Linked DNA regions of Pokkaliibacter sp. MBI-7. The protein of the gene in region 1 interacts with the protein of each later gene in a pairwise test. Links are inferred from orthologs where the notes say so. Each region holds a gene or a part of one and is shown in the gene's direction. Other genes may lie near its edges. The genes, in order: rpe and eno.

What was found.
Region 2: the proteins of rpe (region 1) and eno interact in binary tests that used the Escherichia coli proteins (3 or more experiments, as listed by UniProt). The link is inferred for Pokkaliibacter sp. MBI-7 from one-to-one orthologs.

What each region holds. Positions count from the first base shown.
Region 1 is NZ_JARVTG010000001.1:1,043,366-1,059,485, reverse strand. The notes cover bases 7,871-10,713. They hold rpe (ribulose-phosphate 3-epimerase), read left to right. Parts: upstream 7,871-8,874; coding sequence 8,875-9,552; downstream 9,553-10,713. Other genes in these bases: QCD60_RS04630 (type I restriction-modification enzyme R subunit C-terminal domain-containing protein), read left to right, coding at 10,540-10,713; QCD60_RS04635 (phosphoglycolate phosphatase), read left to right, coding at 9,774-10,460; QCD60_RS04645 (DUF3530 family protein), read right to left, coding at 7,871-8,747. Also shown: QCD60_RS04695 (gamma-glutamylcyclotransferase), read left to right, coding at 1-62; QCD60_RS04690 (hypothetical protein), read right to left, coding at 63-461; QCD60_RS04685 (LysR family transcriptional regulator), read right to left, coding at 578-1,483; QCD60_RS04680 (YceI family protein), read left to right, coding at 1,634-2,200; QCD60_RS04675 (hypothetical protein), read left to right, coding at 2,236-3,024; QCD60_RS04670 (peptidylprolyl isomerase), read right to left, coding at 3,160-3,438; QCD60_RS04665 (helicase HerA-like domain-containing protein), read left to right, coding at 3,585-5,063; QCD60_RS04660 (dienelactone hydrolase family protein), read right to left, coding at 5,127-6,014; QCD60_RS04655 (YaiI/YqxD family protein), read right to left, coding at 6,344-6,793; QCD60_RS04650 (cytidine deaminase), read left to right, coding at 7,101-7,523; more of QCD60_RS04645, read right to left, coding at 7,554-7,870; more of QCD60_RS04630, read left to right, coding at 10,714-13,350; QCD60_RS04625 (restriction endonuclease subunit S), read left to right, coding at 13,347-14,888; QCD60_RS04620 (AAA family ATPase), read left to right, coding at 14,892-16,085; QCD60_RS04615 (DUF4276 family protein), read left to right, coding at 16,082-16,120. UniProt on the Escherichia coli protein: Catalyzes the reversible epimerization of D-ribulose 5-phosphate to D-xylulose 5-phosphate.
Region 2 is NZ_JARVTG010000001.1:4,229,306-4,234,715, forward strand. The notes cover bases 1-2,799. They hold eno (phosphopyruvate hydratase), read left to right. Parts: upstream 1-651; coding sequence 652-1,947; downstream 1,948-2,799. Other genes in these bases: QCD60_RS18655 (CTP synthase), read left to right, coding at 1-514; ftsB (cell division protein FtsB), read left to right, coding at 2,157-2,441; QCD60_RS18670 (tRNA pseudouridine(13) synthase TruD), read left to right, coding at 2,438-2,799. In the rest of the region: more of QCD60_RS18670, read left to right, coding at 2,800-3,475; QCD60_RS18675 (protein-L-isoaspartate(D-aspartate) O-methyltransferase), read left to right, coding at 3,584-4,219; QCD60_RS18680 (DUF368 domain-containing protein), read left to right, coding at 4,246-5,172; QCD60_RS18685 (peptidoglycan DD-metalloendopeptidase family protein), read left to right, coding at 5,172-5,410. UniProt on the Escherichia coli protein: Catalyzes the reversible conversion of 2-phosphoglycerate (2-PG) into phosphoenolpyruvate (PEP). It is essential for the degradation of carbohydrates via glycolysis.

The sequences.
Region 1 (16,120 bases):
CGGGGCAGCGCGCCATTGTTGATCGCTTGCTGGAGGAGCACGCAGGCTATCGCCCTGTCTGATCAGCGCTTCTGCAGCTGATCTTTCAGTGCTGCAAAGCGGGCCAGCTTTTCTTCGGCAGTAGTCGGCGCAGGCGTGACCTCCTGCTGCTGATGAAAGTTGGCCGAAAACTGCGGCTGGGCTGCATCTGCAGCGGGGGCTGTCCTGACGGGCGCTGGGGCCGTGGCTGACAGCGCGGCAATCTGCTCCTGCTCCTGCTCGCTCCATTCCGTTTCATACAGGGAAGCGGTCAACACCTGTAAAGCGGCCTGCGCCTCTTCAAACTCGTTTTCCTGCCAGCTGACATCTGGACGCACCAGCTTTTTCTCTATCGCCAAGGCAGCTTTGGCAACCTGAACCGGGTCGGGGCGAGGGCCCAGACTGTCTACCCATTTCTGCGCATCGGCGGCGGTCAACGCCATACACCTTTTCTCCTGCAGTCGAACGGTACCGGCAGTGCCGGCGGGATCGGCGATTTTACTGATTCAAACCGCACAAGCCCAGCCAGGATAGAGATCGTTTTATCGCTGGTGCTGTTTCACAGGCGATTCCAGCTGCCTCCATCACGAAAGTGTTCGGCCAGAAACTCAACAAACTGCGTCACCTTACCCGGCACCAGTGCACGATGCAGATACAGGGCGTAGATCCCCATAGCTGGACGGCGTAGCTGGGGTAACAGTTCGACCAGTCGCCCGTCACGGAGGTAAGGCGCTGCCAGAAAGTTGGGTTTGCCAATAATACCCACACCGAGTGCGGCAGCTTCGCAAAGTGCACGACCGTTGTTGCAGGCCAGTTGCCAGGGGTGTAACGGCCTCACCCGCTCTTCACCGGGGCCACGAAGTATTGGCTTGTCGTCACTGCTCAGCAAATAGTGCATAACCTGATGACTGGCCATTTCCTCCAGTGTTGCCGGAGTACCGTACCGGCTCAGATAGGCTGGAGAGGCGTAATAACCAGGGCGCGTTTCCGCCAGACGTCTGGCAATCAGGCTGGAGTCTGCCAGCTCGCCGATGCGGATCGCGACATCCATTCCCCGGTCAATGAGACTGATACGCTCATCACTCAGATGCAGTTCAATTCGTACCTGAGGGTAAACGTGCTGAAAGCGGGCAATAGGTTCCATCAGATACATAACGGCGAAGTCCATTGGCGCGGTAACTTTCAGAACGCCTTGTACCTGACTGCTGTGCTGGCCAACCGAGGCTTCCAGTACCTCGATATCGTTGAGAATCTGCTGGCATTTCAGGTAGTAATCCTGGCCTGCTTCCGTTGCGGTAACTCGCCGTGTGGTGCGGTTTAGCAGCCTGACCTTGAGGTGATCCTCCAGTGCACTGATATGTTTGCTGACCTGTGCAGAAGAGAGGTTCAGATCGCGTGCAGCCTGAGCAAAGCTGGAGTACTCCATGACCTTGCAGAAGCTGTGCATTGCCAGCAGCGTATTCATGTATTAGTTCGTTTTTAGAAAGATTGACTCAATAGTATTGAACTTATTGTCGGTATTTCAATCCAATATACTCGCCATAACTCAGCAAGTGGTGCCGTGAAACAAACTGCTTGCCTGAACCAAGTCTGATGGATCACTCCAGGAGTCAATATGAAATCTGTTCTGAAAGCCTCTGTGTTTGCCCTGACCACCGCCTTTGCTGCCGGTGCCTTCGCTGCTGACTACAACGTCGACCCCGCGCACTCCAGCGTTTCCTTTGTGATTGGTCACCTGGGCGTCAGCCAGACACTGGGCCAGTTCCGCAAGTTCAGTGGTGACTTCAGCTACGACGCTGACAAGCCTGATACCTCCAAAGTCAGCCTGGTTATCGATACCACCAGCATCGACACCAACTACGAGCCCCGTGACAAGCATCTGTCCAGCCCGGACTTTCTGGATGTGAAACAGTTCCCCGAACTGACCTTCAAAAGCACTGCTTACAAAGGTGATGCCAACGGCGGCGAGCTGACCGGTGACATGACTCTGCACGGCGTTACCAAACCCATCACCTTCACTCTGCATAAAGTCGGCGAAGGCAAAGATCCCTGGGGCGGCTACCGTGCTGGTTTTGTGGCTACCACCCAGATCAAGCGCTCTGAATTTGGTATCACCAACTTCATTCCTGGTGTAACCGACGAAACTGACATCACTGTGCGTATCGAAGGCGTACGTAAGTAATCCCTTTCATCTCTCATTTCAGACGGGGATAGTCCATGTACGGTGAGTCACCTTCAATCATCACCATGCTACTGCCAGTGCTGGTCTGGCCGGTACTGGTGGCACTACCGATAGGTATTCTGCTGTGGTTCTGGCGTCCCCGCTGGCAACCTCTGGCGGTCAGTGCCGGTGTCATGATGGGCGTTGTCGGGCTGCATTCCAGCTTCAGTCTGATGCCGCGTCAGGCACTGGACTGGCTGTTCTGGATGAGCCTGCTGCCGGTGGTGGTACTGTTGCTGCGTCGTCTGCAACCCGTGGTGCAAACCCTGGCTGCCATCGTCATGATGGCTGTGGTGGCACTCAGCCTGTGGAAGCGTATGCCGCTGCAGGAAGTGCTGTCGTGGCTGGTGCTGGCAGGAGGTTTGACGCTGTTGCTGCAACTGGGCTGGCAGAAAGTCGCCGGTCTGCGCTGGGTGGAGCTGGGCCTGTTCCTGTCTGGCTCGTTGCTGGCGGTGTCCACCGCTCTGGGTGGATCGGTGCTGGTGGGACAGCTGATCGGTGCTTTGACGGCCGTGCTGACGTCGCTGTGCTGCATCCCGATTCTGCGTGGACAGCGTCCACAGCTGAGTGCTGAGATGACCGCCGTGGTAGTGACATTCCTGTGCGTGCTGGGGGCTTATGCCCACCTCTTTGTTGAGGTGCCTGCACTGGCCATCACCGCCAGCCTGATTATGCCTTTACTGGCTGCATCACAGCTGCGTCGGCCCGGCGTTGCCGTAGTGGTGCTGGCAGTGGGTGTTGCCATCGTTGCCTGGCAGGTCTGGCCACAGGAAATGGCTTACTGACCGGTGACGTCTGGCCTGTTATGGCGAGAGCACTGATTGTGAGAGAAGTAAAAAGGCGGGAGTGTGATCCCGCCTTTTTTATTACTGCGTTACCGCTCTGCCGGCAGGGTCGTGAAGACGATCCCGGCCTGGCAATCAACGACGGTACAGGGTCTGAACCAGATGGTAGCCAAACTGGGTTTTGACCGGGCCGTGTACTTCCAGTACGGCTTCCTTGAATACGACATCATCAAAGGGTTTGACCATCATACCGGGGCGGAACTCGCCCAGATCACCACCCTGCTTGCCTGACGGGCAGGTTGAGTGCTTTTTGGCCAGAGTGGCAAAGTCTTCACCTTTGGCGATACGCTCCTTCAGCTGTTCGGCTTCTTCCTTGCTTTTGACCAGAATATGACGGGCGCTTGCTACGGGCATGGTGTTCTCCTCTCAGTTACAACGGGGAATGTCAATTTGCCCAGCAGGATACCTGCAGCATTCTGGTGAGACAAATCACAGCTGGTGCTCATCACTTCCTTGAGGCAGCATTGGGCCAATATCAACTGTCAGTCCAGAGGTATGCCATGCAGGAGCAAGGTATCTTAATCGGTGGAAGTCTGAGCAGCGGTATGGCTCAGGAAACCCTGCCCGTCCTTCAGTTGAATCCTCGTTATGCCAACCGACATGGTCTGGTCGCCGGTGCGACGGGAACAGGCAAAACCGTCACTATCCAGGGGCTGGCCGAACGCTTTTCCCGCCTGGGAGTCCCGGTATTCGTCGCCGATGTGAAAGGGGATCTGTCCGGTATAGCGGCTCCCGGCAAGCCTCACCCCAAGGTGGCGGAGCGGGTAACCAAGCTGGGCCTGCAGGACTTTCAGTTTGCCGAGTGCCCGGCGGTATTCTGGGACGTCCTTGGGGAGAAGGGCTTTCCGGTACGGGTCAGCCTGTCTGAGCTGGGACCGCAGTTACTGGCCCGGTTGCTGGAACTGAATGACACCCAGGAAGGAGTGCTGACGCAGGCCTTTGAATATGCCGATGACGAAGGCATGTTGATGCTGGACCTCAATGACCTGAAAACCACCCTCAACTATCTGGCCGAGCATAATCCCACTGCAGATCAGGGCTATACTCGCATTGCCAAATCCACGGTCAGTGCCATTCTGCGTCGATTATTACTGCTGGAAAGAGAGGGGGCAGAGCAGTTTTTTGGTGAACCGGCGCTGCAGATTGAGGATTTGATCCGCTGTGATGACAACGGTCAGGGTATCGTCAATGTGCTGGCGGCGGAGAAGCTGATCCAGACACCGCGCATTTACTCCACCTTTCTGCTGTGGCTGCTGTCGGAGCTGTTCGAGAATCTGCCGGAGGTGGGAGATCAGCCCAAGCCCCGGTTTGTATTCTTTTTCGATGAGGCTCATCTGCTGTTCAACGGTGCTCCCAGGGCCTTTGTTGAAAAGGTGGAGCAGGTCGTCAGACTGATTCGCTCCAAGGGCGTCGGCATCTATTTCATCAGCCAGAGCCCCGCGGATATCCCCGATGTGATTCTGGGGCAGCTGGGCAATCGCATTCAGCATGCACTGCGTGCCTATACCCCCAAGGATCAGAAAGCCGTGCGTGTGGCGGCGCAGACCTTTCGCAGCAATCCTGCTCTGGACACGGAAACGGTCATTACCGAGCTGGGGGTGGGCGAGGCGCTGGTGTCGGTGCTGGAGCATGACGGTGTGCCGGGCATGGTGCAGCGTACCCTGATTGCCCCACCGGCGACACAGATTGGACCGCTGGACGATGGCACACGCAAGCAACTGAATGCGCTTGATGCGCTGGCCGGAAAATACGAAACACCTGTCGACCCGCATTCTGCCCATGAAATCCTGCAGCAGAGGATGCACCAGCAGGTGGCTCAGCACGCCACGACAGCCCCGACGAGCACCGCAGGGCGCAGTGCCGGACGGCAACGTGAGTCAGTCGCTGAGTCGTTCATGAAGAGCATTGCCCGGGCCGTGGGCAGCCAGCTGGGGCGACAGATTATTCGCGGTGTATTGGGGTCCATTCTCAAGCGATAGTCAGCACGGGGAGCCACGGCATTGGTCGTGGCTCCCGGCTGCTGCGATCTGCTACAGCAGTACTCAGTATTTGCGGTGGTTGCTGAAGAAGTCGAAGGTCTGAGGCAGGGCGCCGACCCAGGCATTGGTATTGTCGGCATTGGGTACCTTGATCAGCCGCGCATCGACTCCGGCACGGCGGGCCTGGTTGTACAGATCCTCAACCGCATTGGCGGGGGTATAACGGTCCTTTTCGCCCTGAATGTAAAGGGCTGCCACGTGGTTGGCTGCAAGAGCGCTGAAAGGATAGCTGGCGGCAGTGATCGCACCGCTGGCAGGGGCGATCGCGGCCCATTCATTGGGATATTTGGCTGCCAGATGCTGGGCGCCGATGCTGCCCATGCCATAGCCCATCAGATAGACCCGTGAGGCATCAATATTCATTTCCCGTTTGACCTTGGCGAGGGTGCTCATGACGGCCACTTCACTGAGGTAATTGCTTTGCGGGTTGGGGATGGTGATGCCACTCATGCCGTCTTTGGCGGCGAAGGTCTGCACGATAGGGTATGTGCTGCCGTAACCCGCGGTGCTGTCATAGCCCAGCGGGGCGACTACGATATAGCCTTTCTTCTCTGCCAGTTCTGCCAGCTGTCTGGCCATGAACGGACCATTCTCATCGGCACCGCTTGGGTGTAGCACCACGACCAGAGGGAAGGACACACTGCCGTTATAGGTACTGGGTACAAAAGCGCGGTAGCGAGGGCTTTCTGCAACCTGCTTGGCAGCCTGCTGCTCGGGTGTCAGGTTTTGCTGCCCTGCAGTCACCGTCGTGCGCGTCTCTGCTTTGGCTGGCAGCTCCGTCATCTGGCATTTCAGGTCACAGGTACTGCTGCTTTCCGCAGCATAAGCGGTGGTGATGCCGGTGGCCATGATTCCCAGTGTCAAAGCCAACAGCGTCGGACGTATAGACATAACATTGCTCCTTGCACAGCTTGCAGTGAGTAGGTCGGAGGGGGCTGCTCTCATGCAGCGCTCCTGAGCGGACGGCGCATCCTTGTACTACTCGGGCGACCGAATCCAGCGATACTACTACTCACCGGCGTTGTCGAAAAAGACGCTGCCATATACGGACAGCCTTTGCTGACGTGTGTCGGCTCCGTTAACAGGCTGACCGACACAACCGCAGGTGAGTGTTACATGGGGAGCAAGTATAGACGGCTCAAGCTGATGCAACAGCTCGGCACAAAACGTTGGGAGTGGAAAAGGTCCGCTGCGTAATGTGTCAGCGGTTTGCCCGTTGCTTACTTGGTGTGTTGTGCCAGATAACGATCCAGCGCATTGGCAAACTGCTGACGATCATTGGCATTCAGCGTCGCAGGCCCTCCCGTGTGGATGCCGCTGGAGCGCAGGGTTTCCATAAAGTCACGCATGTTGACCCGGGCCCGAACATTCTCCCTGGTATACAACTCACCACGGGGGTTGAGCGCCAGTGCCCCTTTATCGATGACTTCTGCCGCCAGGGGCAGGTCAGCGGTAATGACCAGATCACCTTTCTCCACTCGCTGGACAATTTCATGGTCGGCGACGTCAAACCCTGCCGCGACCTGAATGGCGCGAATAAAGCGCGAGCCGGGGACACGCAGGGGCTGGTTGGCAACCAGTGTCGTTTGTACCTGCTTGCGCTCCGCAGCACGAAACAGGATTTCCTTGATGACATTGGGGCAGGCGTCAGCGTCAACCCAGATAGCCATTGGCAGACCTCGATAGAAACAGGATCAGGGGTGTACTCACGATTTCAGCGGCCTGCTGGCTCGCGCGAGGGTGAATACATTCTGAACGGCGTTAAACAGGGCATTCAGGGTAGCGGATTTGCTGTCCGGCTGCATGGCCAAACTGCGATGGACGCTGAGCTGAATGCATTTGCTGACCGCATGGTCAAAAAGTGCTTGGTGCTGCGCTGCACCTTGGTTAATCTGGCTGACCCGCCAGCCTGTGCTGGCCGCTGTAAATGAAGCGTGACTGTCCGTCAGGATTGCCAATCAAGCTATAGGAGTGCCAATGAAGCCTTCCACCGATCCCCAGTTGCTGGCACAGATGAAGGCTGTAGCCAAGGCGGCTGCCAGCCGGGCCTATATTCCCTACAGTCACTTTCCTGTCGGGGCGGCGCTGTTACTGGCTGATGGCCAGATCGTGCCGGGCTGCAATGTGGAGAATATCTCCTATGGCCTTGGCAACTGTGCCGAGCGTACAGCGATTTTCAGTGCCATTGCTCAGGGCCATGCGCACGCTGAGTTTGTCTCCATGCTGATTTACATGCCGGGCGATACGCTCTATTCACCCTGCGGCGCCTGCCGGCAGGTCATGGTGGAGTTCTTCCCCGGAGAGCGTGAAGTCATCGCCACCTGTGACAGTAATGCCATTCAGGTATGGACCATGGCTGAATTGCTGCCTGCCAGCTTCAGTAGTTTCACAACACCCTGAGCCGTGCAGAAGAAGCCCGCCAGACGGGCTTCAGCTGGCCTGTTTGGGGCGCGGATCGACAGGTTGTTCCTGCTGACGGGTTTTCAGCCAGCCTCTGACCCGCTGTACCAGAAACGCCCAGTCTTCCGCCGGATTGCCGGGGCGCGGTTGCAGGCGAATCTGCTCAAAGGCCAGCTTGCCGTAGCGACGGGCATTGTCGCGGCGCATCTTGGCTTGCAGGTTGTTGCGATCCCCGTGATAAAGATCGAGCACAGGGGCGTCCAGCCCGGCGAGCGTCGCCATGATATCGATCTTGTCGGTATCGCCCGGATCACGCACATCGATCATCACCAGCGTAGACTGGTTATCTCCCTTCCCGGCCAGATAGCGGGCGGCCTGCGCAGCCCCGGTGCCGATGCCCACGACAACAATCTTTTCTGCCCCCTGAGCGCGCAGATAGTCCTCTGCTTTCTGGATACGCTGATTGATCACTTCAACATAGTTCGGCTTGGGCTTTTCTTCTGTTGCCGCTGGCGCTGCGGGGGCCGCAGGTGCCGCCTGCTCGGGCAGTGGCGTCGCGGCCGCCGGCGGTTCTGTTGGTTTGGATTCTGCCGGTGTAGCCTGACCTGCCTGTCCCTGTTCGGCCTGCTTTTTCAGCTCATCGACTGTGCTCAGGACAGGCATGGTGCGTTCCGGAATCACCATGTCAGGCACCGGCGGGATGGCAATACTGAGACTGTCCCAGCCGTAATCGGGTAAGCGCAGACGCAATGCGTGAATCGGGCCGGGCCAGTCAGGATGGGTGCCGTCATCGGGCACAACAATGATTCCGCCCGACAGCAGGGCCGTGTTGTGCGCAACAAACAGACCAAGATACTGATCCGGTGCTTCACCGAGGGTCAGTACCTGCGTAGGAGGATGCTCCTGCTTGGCCAGCGCGGCGATCTGTTCTGTCACTGGGTCCAGCATCACCCGCTGAGCAGGAGCCTGATCGGCAGCAGGAGCACTCCCGCCACTCTGACCATTGGCATCTGTTGCAGGCGGCGTGGTGCTGGCGGGATCGCTGGCCGGTGTGCCTGCCGATTCTGCTCTGACCAGTGCCGACCCTAACACCAGACAAAGCAGGATTGCGCCTGCACCCCCCAGGCTTTTGACGTACAATGACGCCCTGTTCAGCCAGGCTCCCGGCGGCATCGCCGGAGTTGTGTTGCGGGCATGGCGTTTGGCGCGTAAACCAGTCTCCACCTCTACCGTGGCGGTCGGTTGGGTGTTGAGCGCAGCGCAAGTGCGACCAGAGTCTGAGGTATTACCGGCCAGGCGCCGAACATCTGATTTTTGCCAACGAGTCCGAGAAAGAGTGGAACGCCTTACCATGACTGACTACCTGATTGCGCCATCGATTCTCTCTGCTGATTTTGCCCGTCTGGGGGAAGAAGTGGATGCTGTACTGGCTGCGGGCGCGGATATCGTCCACTTCGACGTGATGGACAACCACTACGTGCCTAACCTTACCATCGGACCCATGGTGTGCAAGGCTTTGCGCAACTATGGCATCACCGCGCCCATCGATGCGCATCTGATGGTGAAGCCGGTTGATCGCATCATCGGCGACTTTATCGAAGCGGGCGCTACCTATATCACCTTCCACCCTGAAGCCTCCGAGCATATCGACCGCTCCCTGCAGCTGATCCGCGATGGAGGCTGCAAATCAGGTCTGGTGTTCAACCCGGCCACGCCTCTGCATGTGCTTGAACACGTGCTGGATAAGGTCGACATGATCCTGCTGATGTCGGTTAACCCAGGCTTCGGCGGGCAGAAGTTTATCCCTGGTACGCTGGCCAAACTGCGTCAGGCTCGCCAGTTGATTGATGCATCCGGGCTGCCCATCCGTCTGGAAATCGATGGCGGAGTCGGTGTCGCCAACATCGGTGAAATTGCCGCGGCCGGCGCAGACACTTTCGTGGCGGGTTCTGCCATTTTCAACAGCCCTGATTACAAGGCCACGATTGATGCCATGCGTCTGGAGCTGGCCAAACAGCAAGCCGTGTAACCGAATCCCTGTCCATGGTCTGCCGGGCGTCGGCGCAGATAACGGTGAATTGACCCTGACGCTCGGTGGATAGTTCAATGCTGCTGTTGTGATTACGCTGCGCAGTGGTGATTGCGCTGTGCTGTAGACAGCATTGTCTGAGCTGGATGCTTACCTGTCAGCCACGTGCCGCCAGCACCTGCGGTCGTGGCGTCGTTGCTGAGGTGCGAGGATCAAGGATCATGATTGCCCAGTTGTTTCCGGTCACTGCCTGCCGTGCGGTTCTGTTTGATCTCGATGGCACGCTGGTAGACTCAGTACCTGATCTGGCGGCGGCTGTGGACGGCATGCTGCGCCAGCTGCAACTACCTGAAGCGGGTGAGAGCCAGGTACGCAACTGGGTGGGTAATGGCATGGTCAATCTGATCCAGCGCGCCCTCACCGGCGATATTCACTTTGCTCCTGATCACCCCGCATTACAGCGTTTTGACGAGGCGCTGCCGTTGTTCCAGAGCAGCTACGATGCCAGCAATGGCCAGTTCAGCCGCCTCTATGAGGGCGTTGCTGTTGGTCTGCGGGCACTGCAGCAACAGGGGCTGCGACTGGCCGTCGTTACCAACAAGCCTGAACGCTTCACCCTGCCGCTGCTGGAGCAACTGGGTATCGCTGACTGCTTTAGCGTGATTATCGGCGGCGATACCCTGCCACAACGTAAGCCTGATCCAGCCCCCTTGCTGGAAGCCGCCCGCCGACTGCAGGTGGAGCCTGCTGCCTGCCTGATGGTGGGGGATTCCCGTCATGATATTGAAGCTGCCCGCAATGCCGGTATGAAAGTGGTCGCGGTGCCTTACGGCTATAACCACGGTGATGACATCAGCCTGAGCCAGCCGGATCAGCTGGTCAGTCGGATTGATCAGCTGGTGGCCTGAGTGCCAGTGACCAGCAACTTGTTGAAAATCATGTGGCTAGAGATGTGTAGTGCTTTTGCAGGCAATAGGGAGCCGTTTTATGACACCAGAGACTAAAGCACGCCAACTGATTGACCAAAAGCTGGAGCTGGCGGGCTGGGTCATTCAAGACATGAAGCAGCTCAACCTCGGCGCTGGCGTCGGCGTAGCCGTGCGCGAGTACCCCACTGATACCGGTCCGGCGGATTACGTGCTGTTTGTTAATCGCACGGCGGTAGGCGTGATTGAAGCTAAAAAAGACGCTGCAGGCGAAAACCTCACCGTTACCGAAAGCCAAACAGAGCGCTATGCCACTGCGACGCTAAAATGGCGCAAAGACAGCACGCCACTGCGATTTTTGTTCGAAGCTACCGGCCAGATCATCCGATTTACCGACGGTGCTGACCCCATACCGCGCTCTCGCGAACTTTTTCATTTTTTCAAACCAGAAACACTCGCCACATGGTTAGCGCAGCCCCCCTTACCCAGCGGAGCGATAAATAGCCTGCGCCGTCGCTTGGCCGAACAAATGCCACCGCTACCGGAACGCAACCTGCGCGATTGCCAAATCAGCGCCGTCACCGGTCTGGAAAAATCGCTGGCGCTGAACAAGCCTCGCGCCCTTGTGCATATGGCCACCGGCGCCGGTAAAACCTTTACCGCTATCACTTCTGTGTATCGCCTGCTCAAATTCGGCGGTGCTAAGCGCATTCTCTTTCTCGTGGATACCCGCAATCTCGGCAAGCAGGCCCATCAGGAATTTATGGCCTACACCCCGCCGGATGATGGTCGCAAATTCACTGAACTCTACAACGTACAGCGGCTGGCCTCGCCCAATATTGACCCTCATTCGCAGGTGTGTATCAGCACCATCCAGCGCATGTATTCCATTTTGAGTGGCGAGCCCATTGATGAATCGGCCGAAGATGTGTCACTCAATGAAGTGCAGCAAACCGCCAAGCAGGAAAAGTGGGTGCGCTACAACGCGGCGGTACCGGTGGAAACTTTCGATTTCATCATCATCGACGAATGTCACCGCAGCATTTACAACCTGTGGAAACAGGTGCTCGATTACTTTGATGCCAGCCTGATTGGCCTTACCGCCACCCCCGACAAACGCACCTTCGGCTTTTTTAACGAAAATATCGTTGCCGAATACAGCTACGAAAATTCGGTCGCCGATGGCGTAAACGTCGGTTACGACGTCTACGAAATTGAAACCGAGTTCACCGCCGCAGGCAGCGTGGTCAAACAAGGTTGGTGGGTTGATCATCGGGATCGAGCCACTCGTAAGAAGCGCTGGGGGGAAACGGAGGAGGAAATTGCTTACACAGGTAAAGACCTCGACAAATCGGTGGTCAACCCAAGCCAAATTCGCAACGTCATCCAGGCCATGAAATCCGCAGTGGAAACGCAGATATTTCCGGCGCGTAAAGAAACACCCAAAACCCTGATTTTCGCCAAAACCGACAGCCATGCTGACGACATTATCAACATGGTGCGCGAGGTCTATGGTCAGGGGAATGCCTTCTGCAAAAAGGTCACCTACCGCGCTGAAGAAGATGCCGACAGCATCCTGTCCAGCTTTCGTAACGACTACAACCCGCGCATCGCCGTCACCGTGGATATGATCGCCACCGGCACCGACGTAAAACCGCTGGAAGTGCTGTTGTTTATGCGGGATGTGCGCAGTAAGGGCTATTACGAGCAAATGAAAGGCCGTGGCGTGCGTTCGCTCGATGGCGACAGCCTTAAGCGCGTCAGCAACTCGGCCTCCGGCGCCAAAACCCGCTTTGTGTTGATTGATGCTGTGGGCGTAGAAAAATCCCTGAAAACCGAAAGCCGTCCGCTGGAAAAGAAACCCGGCATCGCCATGAAGGACCTGATGCAAGGTGTGGCCATGGGCAGCCGTGATGATGACACCTTGCTATCGCTGGCCAACCGCTTGGTGCGTCTGGCCAAACAACTGGATGACAAAGCCAAGGCGCGCATTGAAAAAGCCAGCGGCGGTATTCCTGTGGGCGAACTCGGCAAGGGCTTGATTGCCGCGCTCGACCCCGATGCCATTGTGCAAACCGCCTTGGCCACCGCCAAAGCCAAGGGAATTACCCGCAGTGAAGACACCTTACTGCCCGAAGAACTTGCTGCCGCCCGCGCCGAGCGCGTGGCCGCTGCCTGTGCGCCCTTTGACAAACCCGAATTGCGCGATGAAATTGAAAGCGCCCGCCGCGAGCGCGAGCAAATCATCGACCACATCAACCTCGACCAAGTGACCTTTCGCGGCTTTTCCGAACAAGCCGAAGCGCAAGCCAAAGCGGTGATTCAAACCTTTGCTGACTACATCAAACAGCACAAAGACGAAATTGCCGCCCTGGGCTTTTTTTACCAACAACCCTACCAGCGCCGCGCACTCACCTTTGACATGCTCGAAGAACTCCACGAACACCTGAGCAAACCGCCACTCATGCTCACCACCGAGCGCCTGTGGAGCGCCTATGCACGGGTGCAAACCAGCGCCGTCAAAGGCGCCGATAAAAAACGCCAGCTCACCGATTTGGTCAGTTTGGTGCGCTTTGCCTTGGGCCTCGATGGAGAGCAGGGCGAACTCAAACCCTTTGCCGACGAAGTGGATAAACGCTTCCAAGCCTGGATCTTCCGCCACAACGCCCAACGCGGCACCGCCTTTACCCCCGAGCAAACCGAATGGCTGCGGTTGATGAAAGACCATATCGCGAGCAGTTGCTCTATTAGCCGCGACGATTTTGATTACGCCGAACTGGCCGACAAAGGCGGCTTACAAAAAGTCTGGGGCCTGTTTGGTAAGGAGTTGGATACTTTGATAAATGAAATGAATGGGGAGTTGGTGGCGTGAGTGAGTTTAACTTGCCACTAGGTTGGACTGAAACAACACTGGGCAACACTTTAATTTCAGTTATTGGAGGCGGTACGCCATCTCGCAAAGTGCCAGCCTACTTCGATGGGCATATACCTTGGTTTACCGTCAAAGATATGAAGGCATTGAGGCCTAATGATGCCGAGGAGCATATTTCTGAAGAAGCCATTGCAGACAGTGCCACGAACCTCATTCCGGCAAACACATTAATTGTTGCTACACGCATTGCCCTCGGTAGGGCGATACGTCCTACTGTGGCGTGCGCAATTAACCAAGATTTAAAAGCTCTTGTGCTTGGTAATGGGATCAGTTCAGATTTTCTACTTTATTGGGTTGGTGCTAACCAGCGAGTGATTCAAGACTTAGGTTCAGGCACAACTGTGAGCGGTATTCGACTAGAAGCATTGCATGGGCTTCCCTTGCATCTACCGCCAGCCGCCGAACAAACCCGCATCGTCGCCAAACTCGAAGAACTACTCTCCGACCTCGATGCCGGTGTAGCCGAACTCAAAGCTGCGCAACAGAAGCTGGGGCAATACCGGCAATCACTGCTGAAAGCCGCTGTGGAAGGCGCGCTTACTGCTGAGTGGCGAGCCAACAACTCGCCAAAGGAAACCGGCGCGCAACTGCTCGAGCGCATATTGACCGAGCGCCGCGCCCGCTGGGAAGCCAAACAGCTCGCCAAGTTTAAAGAACAAAGCAAAAAGCCCCCTAAAGACTGGCAAAAGAAATACCCTGAGCCGGTGCAGCCGGATACCAGCGACTTACCGGAATTGCCGGAGGGATGGGTTTGGGCGAGCCTGGATCAACTAGTGGCTGAGTCGTCTTACGGTACGTCTGTGAAGTGCAGCTACGAAAGCAATGGTATTCCCGTGCTGCGTATCCCAAACGTAAGTGGTGGAAGCCTTGATCTTCGAGACATGAAATTCTCGAATGTTGATTTAAGTCTGGATAAAGATGCCCCTCTAGCTATTGGCGATGTTCTTGTAATCAGAACCAACGGCAGTATTGGACTGGTGGGGCGCGCGGCAGCAGTGGTTACCGACCTACCAGCACCACATTACTTCGCATCCTATCTGCTGCGGTTGCGTTGTGTCGAAACAACTTGTGTTCACCGTTGGATCTTGGCTGTACTCACGGCCCATACTGGGCGCCGATGGTTAGAGGCTAGGGCTGCGTCGTCCGCTGGCCAGCACAACATTAGTCTTTCCACACTACTAACAATGCCGATACCACTTCCACCTACTACTGAGCAATCTATCGTTCTGGCTGAATTTGAAGCCGGCAACGAAGTAATCAAGCGCCAAGACGAAGCGACGAATTTGTCTCTCGAACAATCCAGCGCCCAACGCCAAAATATCCTCCGTGCCGCCTTTGCGAGTGAATTAGTGCCGCAAGACCCAAATGACGAGCCAGCAAGTGTGCTGCTTGAGCGTATCCGTGCCGAGCGGGCTGCCAAGGAGTCGGTGAAAAAAACGCGTGGGCGTAAAACTAAACGCAGTATTAGATCGGAGTAACTTATGAAAATTGAATCCATTAGGTTACAGAACTTTAAGGCGTTTAAAGATGTGCATCTGAGGGATATTCCATCTTTCATGGTGGTGGTGGGGGCTAATGGCTCCGGCAAATCTACCTTATTCGATGTGTTTGGTTTTTTGCATGACTGCCTCAAGGGTAATGTTCGGCAGGCCTTGGATAAACGTGGCCGGTTTGCAGAAGTATTAAGTCGCGGTTGCGACCCCAAGACAGATTCCATACTGATTGAGCTGCAATACCGCATGGAAATTACCGGAATTGAGCGTTTGGTAACCTACTCGTTAGAAATTGGTGAAAAAAATAATATGCCGGTTGTCCTCAGGGAATTGCTGAGGTACAAGCGGGGGCGTCATGGCAGCCCGTATCACTTTCTCGATTTTTCATGTGGAGAAGGTTACGCCATCATAAACGAGGAAGATTTCAATAAATCGGATGAAGCCCTCGAACGAGAAACACAACAGGTTGCCCCAGATACACTGGCTATTAAGGGGCTTGGACAATTTGAACGATTTAAAGCAGCCAATGCGTTTCGCCGGCTAATTGAAAACTGGCATGTTTCTGACTTCCATATCAGTGCGGCACGTGGGCGTAAAGACGCAGCAGGAGAAACCGAGCATTTATCAGAGTCTGGCGAAAACCTGCCGTTGGTGGCGCGCTACCTTCACGAGCAACACACATCGGTCTTTAAACGTATCTTAGCCACCATGGCGCGACGTGTACCGGGCGTGTCGTCTGTGGAACCCAAGTTAATGGACGATGGCTACCTGACGCTGCGGTTTCAGGATGGCTCTTTTAAAACACCGTTTTTAGATCGTTATGTGTCTGATGGCACAATCAAAATGTTTGCTTACTTGGTGCTGTTGTATGACCCAAAACCACACCCTTTACTGTGTGTAGAAGAGCCAGAAAACCAGCTCTATCCCCGACTCATGACAGAGCTGGCTGAAGAATTTCGAAGCTATGCCAATCGCGGCGGGCAGGTGTTTGTCTCCACCCACTCACCCGACTTTTTAAATGCGTTAGAAATAGAAGAAGTTTGCTGGCTGGTCAAACAACAGGGTTGTACCGAGATTCGCCGCGCCAAGGACAATAAACAAATCGCCGCTTATATCGCCGAGGGTGATCAACTGGGTTATTTGTGGAAACAAGGCTTTTTTGATGGGGTAGATCCGCAATGAAGGAGCTGGTTTTTTTGCTCGAAGAACCCTCCGCC
Region 2 (5,410 bases), 3.2 Mb from region 1 along the record:
ACCCTACCTAGGTATCTGTCTGGGAATGCAGGTAGCGGTTATCGAGTTTGCCCGTAACGTTGCCAAGCTGGAAGGCGCCAACAGCACTGAATTCAAACCCAAAGGGCCACATCCCGTTGTTGCTTTGATTACTGAATGGGTCGCAGAAGACGGTTCAGTCGAGATGCGTGACGAGGGCTCTGATCTGGGCGGCACCATGCGCCTGGGTGGTCAGGAGTGCCGTCTACTTGAAGGTACTCAGGCTTACAAATGCTACGGTAGCGATGTCATTAGTGAACGTCACCGTCATCGTTACGAATTTAACAATAACTATCTGGGTCGTTTGACCAATGCAGGTCTGACCATTTCCGGTCGCTCAATGGATGGCGCGTTGGTCGAAGTGGTTGAAGTGCCTGATCATCCCTGGTTTGTGGCCTGCCAATTCCACCCTGAGTTCACCTCTACTCCTCGCGATGGTCATCCGCTGTTTACAGGTTTCATCCAGGCCGCGGTGGACTATTCGGACAAACAATAAAATACTAACGGGCTCCCCAGAGGTATAACCTCTGGGGCAGGCTGTATCGGACTGGTTCGACAACTTTGCCGGGAACTCATAGAGTGAGCATCCCCCGGATTTTATCAGCCACCTTTTAACAGGGAGCAGAGATTGGTATGACTCAAATCGTCGATATCAAAGCACGTGAAGTTTTGGATTCCCGCGGCAATCCCACTGTCGAAGCGGATGTAATTCTGTCCTGTGGCACTGTTGGCAGTGCCTGTGCCCCTTCTGGCGCATCGACTGGTTCGCGCGAAGCGCTTGAGCTGCGTGATGGCGATAAGAGCCGTTATCTAGGCAAAGGTGTTCTTACCGCAGTGAAGGGTATCAACACTGAAATTCGCGCAGCCTTGCTGGGCAAGGATGCGGTGAATCAGCGTGAAATCGATAACATCATGCTGGCCCTTGATGGGACCGAGAACAAAGCCCGCCTTGGCGCCAATGCTATTCTGGCTGTTTCTCTGGCATGTGCCAAAGCAGCGGCTGCCGCCAGGAATATCCCGCTGTATCAGCATATCGCCGATATTAACGGTACCCCTGGTGTGTACTCCATGCCTGTACCTATGATGAACATCCTCAATGGTGGAGAACATGCTGACAACAACGTGGACATTCAGGAGTTCATGGTACAGCCTGTAGGCGCTCCAAGCTTTGCTGAAGCACTGCGCTACGGTGCAGAGATTTTCCATAACCTGAAAAAGGTCTTGTCTGAGCGCGGCCTGAATACTGCGGTCGGTGATGAGGGTGGATTTGCGCCTAATCTGGGTTCCAACGAAGAAGCGCTGGTTGTCATTCAGGAGGCGGTGGCCCGCGCTGGGTATCAGCTGGGTGACAACATCACCCTGGCGCTGGACTGTGCTTCTTCTGAGTTCTATAAAGATGGTCAGTATCAGCTTTCTGGCGAAGGTAAGACCTTTGATTCTGCGGGCTTCGTGAACTATCTGGATGATCTGTCGCAGAAATATCCTATCGTTTCTATCGAAGACGGTCTGGATGAGTCTGACTGGGCAGGTTGGGCGATTCTGACCCAACAGATTGGTACCCGCGTTCAGTTGGTTGGTGATGACCTGTTTGTAACCAATACCAAGATCCTGAAAGAAGGCATTGAGAAGAGTATCGGCAACTCCATTCTGATCAAGTTCAACCAGATCGGTTCGCTGTCTGAAACGCTTGATGCGATCAAAATGGCCAAAGAGGCTGGATATACCGCAGTAATCTCTCACCGTTCAGGTGAGACTGAAGACACCACTATTGCTGATCTGGCAGTGGGTACCGCTGCCGGGCAGATCAAGACAGGTTCTTTGTGCCGTTCTGATCGTGTATCCAAGTACAACCGTCTTCTGCGTATCGAGGAAGAACTGGGCGACAAAGCTGTTTATCGCGGTCGTTCAGAGATCAAAGGTCAGGCATAAGCCTGATTGAATTAAAAAGGGGAGCTCAGCTCCCCTTTTTTGCTTTCTCAAAACGGTTACCTGCAACTTGACAGTGGGAACTTACTTCCCTGAAGGTTGGGGGTTGGTTAGCATAAGGCTTTATTTTGTCCTGCTTCTTTGTTCAGGCTTGGATAAAGGGCAGCATGAGGTGTTCGTAGCGCTAATGAACACAGTGGGAAGCGAAACAAATGAAGCGTCTGGTACTTGTCCTGTTGCTGCTCTGTGCAGGATTGCAATATCGACTCTGGTGGGGAGAGGGGAGTTTGCCGGACCTCTGGGCTCTGAAAGACTCTATACAGCAGCAGCGGCAACTTAACGAGCGTTTGGAACATCGTAACAATTTACTCGAAGCTGAAGTGGATGATCTCAAACAAGGTATGGCTGCCATTGAAGAGCGGGCACGCAGTGAGTTGGGCATGATTCGGGAAGGTGAGACCTATTATTTGTTGTTGGAGCCAGAAAAGCAGCCATGAGTTTGTTACCTGATTGGCGCTATGCCGTATCGATGCCAGCAGTGCAGGGGCAGCTTAAAGTTTCTCCTGAGGACTTTGTAGTTATTGAGGAGCTGGGGTTTGAGCCTGAAGGGCAGGGCGAACACCTTTATGTCTGGGTTGAAAAACGGGAACTCAATACAGATGATGCTGCACGAGTATTAGCCAAGTGGCTCAAGTTGCCGCTGCGTGCTGTCAGCTATTCAGGCATGAAGGATCGTAATGCTCGGACTAGTCAGTGGTTCAGTCTTCATCTGCCTGGCAAAAGCATGCCAGATATAGCAGGCTTTCAGCACGAGAACATGCGTATCCTGCGCTGTGTGCGTCACAGTCGTAAGCTGAAACGTGGGATGCATCTACGCAATCATTTTGAGATTCACCTGCATCAGTTGAGAGGTGAGGTGGGCTCCTTAGCAGAGCGCTTGCAACGCATTGGCCTTGAAGGTGTTCCGAATTATTTTGGTGAGCAGCGCTTTGGGCGAGAGGGCTATAACCTGCAGATGGTTGAGCGGTTATTTGCGGGGGAGCTGGATCGATTATCACCTTATAAGCGCGGGTTGTTTCTATCTACAGCGCGGAGTTTTATTTTTAATCAGGTACTGAGCGAGCGCATAGCTGCTGGCTCCTGGACTACGCTGTTGTCGGGTGAGGCTGTTTATGATCAGGCGAACAATACGGTCTCTATTGTCGAGCAGGTCAGTGAGGGGTTGCTGAGTGCGTGTGCAATGGGACAAGTGGGGCCGACGGGGCCGCTATGGGGTAAGGGATACGGATGCCGCAGTGTCTGTGAGTCATTTGAGCAGGACGTCATATCGCCATGGCTAGCCTGGTGTACCGGTCTTGAGTCTTTCGGTCTTCACCATGAGCGACGAGCGCTACAGTTGCGTCCGGTTAACGTCCAGTCTGATCTGAGGGATGACCGCCTGAGTCTGTCTTTCAGCTTGCCCCGTGGTGGTTTTGCTACCTCGGTGATACGTGAATTGTGCGTTGTGCATGCTCAGTCGGATGCTGGATAATTTTCACTAGCGTTCTCGGTATGAATGCTGTCAAAGATGTCTGTAGTTGGGCCCAATGATCTGTATTCAGGAGTAGGAGTGACTGATTTCCAGTTGGATGGTATTGGTATGACCTCTGCCAGAACTCGCGAGCGAATGATTGCTCGCTTGCTGGAGCAGGGGATAAGCGACCAGGAGGTGTTAGATGTGATGCTTCGCATCCCACGGCACCTTTTTGTCGATGAGGCTTTGGCACATCGTGCCTATGAAGATACCGCACTGCCAATTGGCTATCAGCAGACTTTATCCCAGCCTTATGTGGTCGCCAGAATGACAGAGCTTATTCTGGGGGCCAGAAGAATGGAAAGGGTGCTGGAAGTCGGAACCGGGTCAGGCTATCAGAGTGCCGTGTTGGCCGCTCTGGCAGAACATGTATACACTCTTGAGCGCATCCGCCCCTTGCATGAGCGGACCCGCAAGCGTCTGCAACAGTTGAAAGTTTATAATGTATTTCCTCGTTACTCGGACGGTACAGTCGGATGGCCAGAAAAAGGCCCCTACGATGCAATTCTGGTGACTGCCGCCGCTGAGCAGGTACCGTACGAGCTTCTGGCTCAACTGGCGGAAGGTGGCGTACTGGTTATTCCGGTTGGAGGGCAGGAGGCGCAGTCACTGCGGCGTATCCGTCGTCAGCAAGACCAATATCATGAAGAAATGCTGGAACCTGTTCGATTTGTGCCTCTGCTCAAGGGCCGTCTACGCTAATTGATCTAATGGAATGAATCCCTTTTATGGAACGTATTTTTCTTTTTCTCAAGGGCATGGCTATGGGGGCGGCAGATGTTGTTCCCGGTGTTTCTGGTGGAACGATTGCCTTTATTTCCGGTATCTATGAAGAGTTACTGCTGACCATTCGCAATATCCATCCGCGTCTGTTTTTCTCACTATTTCGCAAAGGGGTGCTGGTCACCTGGCGAGAAGCGAATGGTTCATTTCTGGCAGTACTGCTAGCGGGAATACTGACCAGTATTCTGACTCTGGCCAAAGGTATTAGCTGGTTGCTCGAATTTTATCCTCTATTGATCTGGGGCTTTTTCTTTGGTCTGGTCATGGCATCTTGCCTGCTAATTGCGCGTCAAGTTGAGCGTTGGCGTACTGACACACTTTTGAGTCTCGTGCTGGGTGTACTGCTGGGCTGGATATTAACTCAGGGTTTTGCATTTTCTATGCCTCCAACCTCGTTCAATTTGTTTATTGGTGGTGCGATAGCCATCTGCGCGATGATCCTGCCCGGCATTTCTGGCAGTTTCATATTGCTTATTTTAGGACTCTATCAACCCGTCCTGTCGGCGGTTAAACAGCTCCAGTTCTCGACGCTCTTAATCTTTGTCTGTGGTTGCGTTACCGGATTAATGGGCTTTTCACGTGTGCTCAGCTGGTGCTTGCAACATTATCGTGCAATGACTCTGGCGATTTTGACGGGCTTTATGGTGGGTTCGTTAGGGAAAGTGTGGCCATGGAAGATTACCCGGGCCTATCGGCTCGATAGTCATGGTCAGTCTGTGCCTTTATTACAAGACAGTGTATTGCCTCACTCTTATCAAGGGTTGACGGGCCAGGCCCCGATGACGTTTGCGGTGCTGGCTCTGATGTTGCTGGGAGTGATGGTTGTTTTGGGATTGTCCAGAGCCGCTTCTGTTCAGGAGGCGCGTGGTTGATGTCTAACATAGCAATAAGAGGTTTGGTACTGGTGATGTTGATGCTGCTTGCAGGCTGCTCTAGCAACAGCAAATATGCACCAGTCAGCGATCTTTCTGCCCGTGCTCATGCGGGTGATGTTGCCGGTAAACATGTGGTCAAGACAGGCGAGACTCTGTACTCAATCGCCTATCGCTATGGTCGTGATTACAAGGAGCTGGCACGTCAGAACAGCATACCGGCACCGTACACTATCTA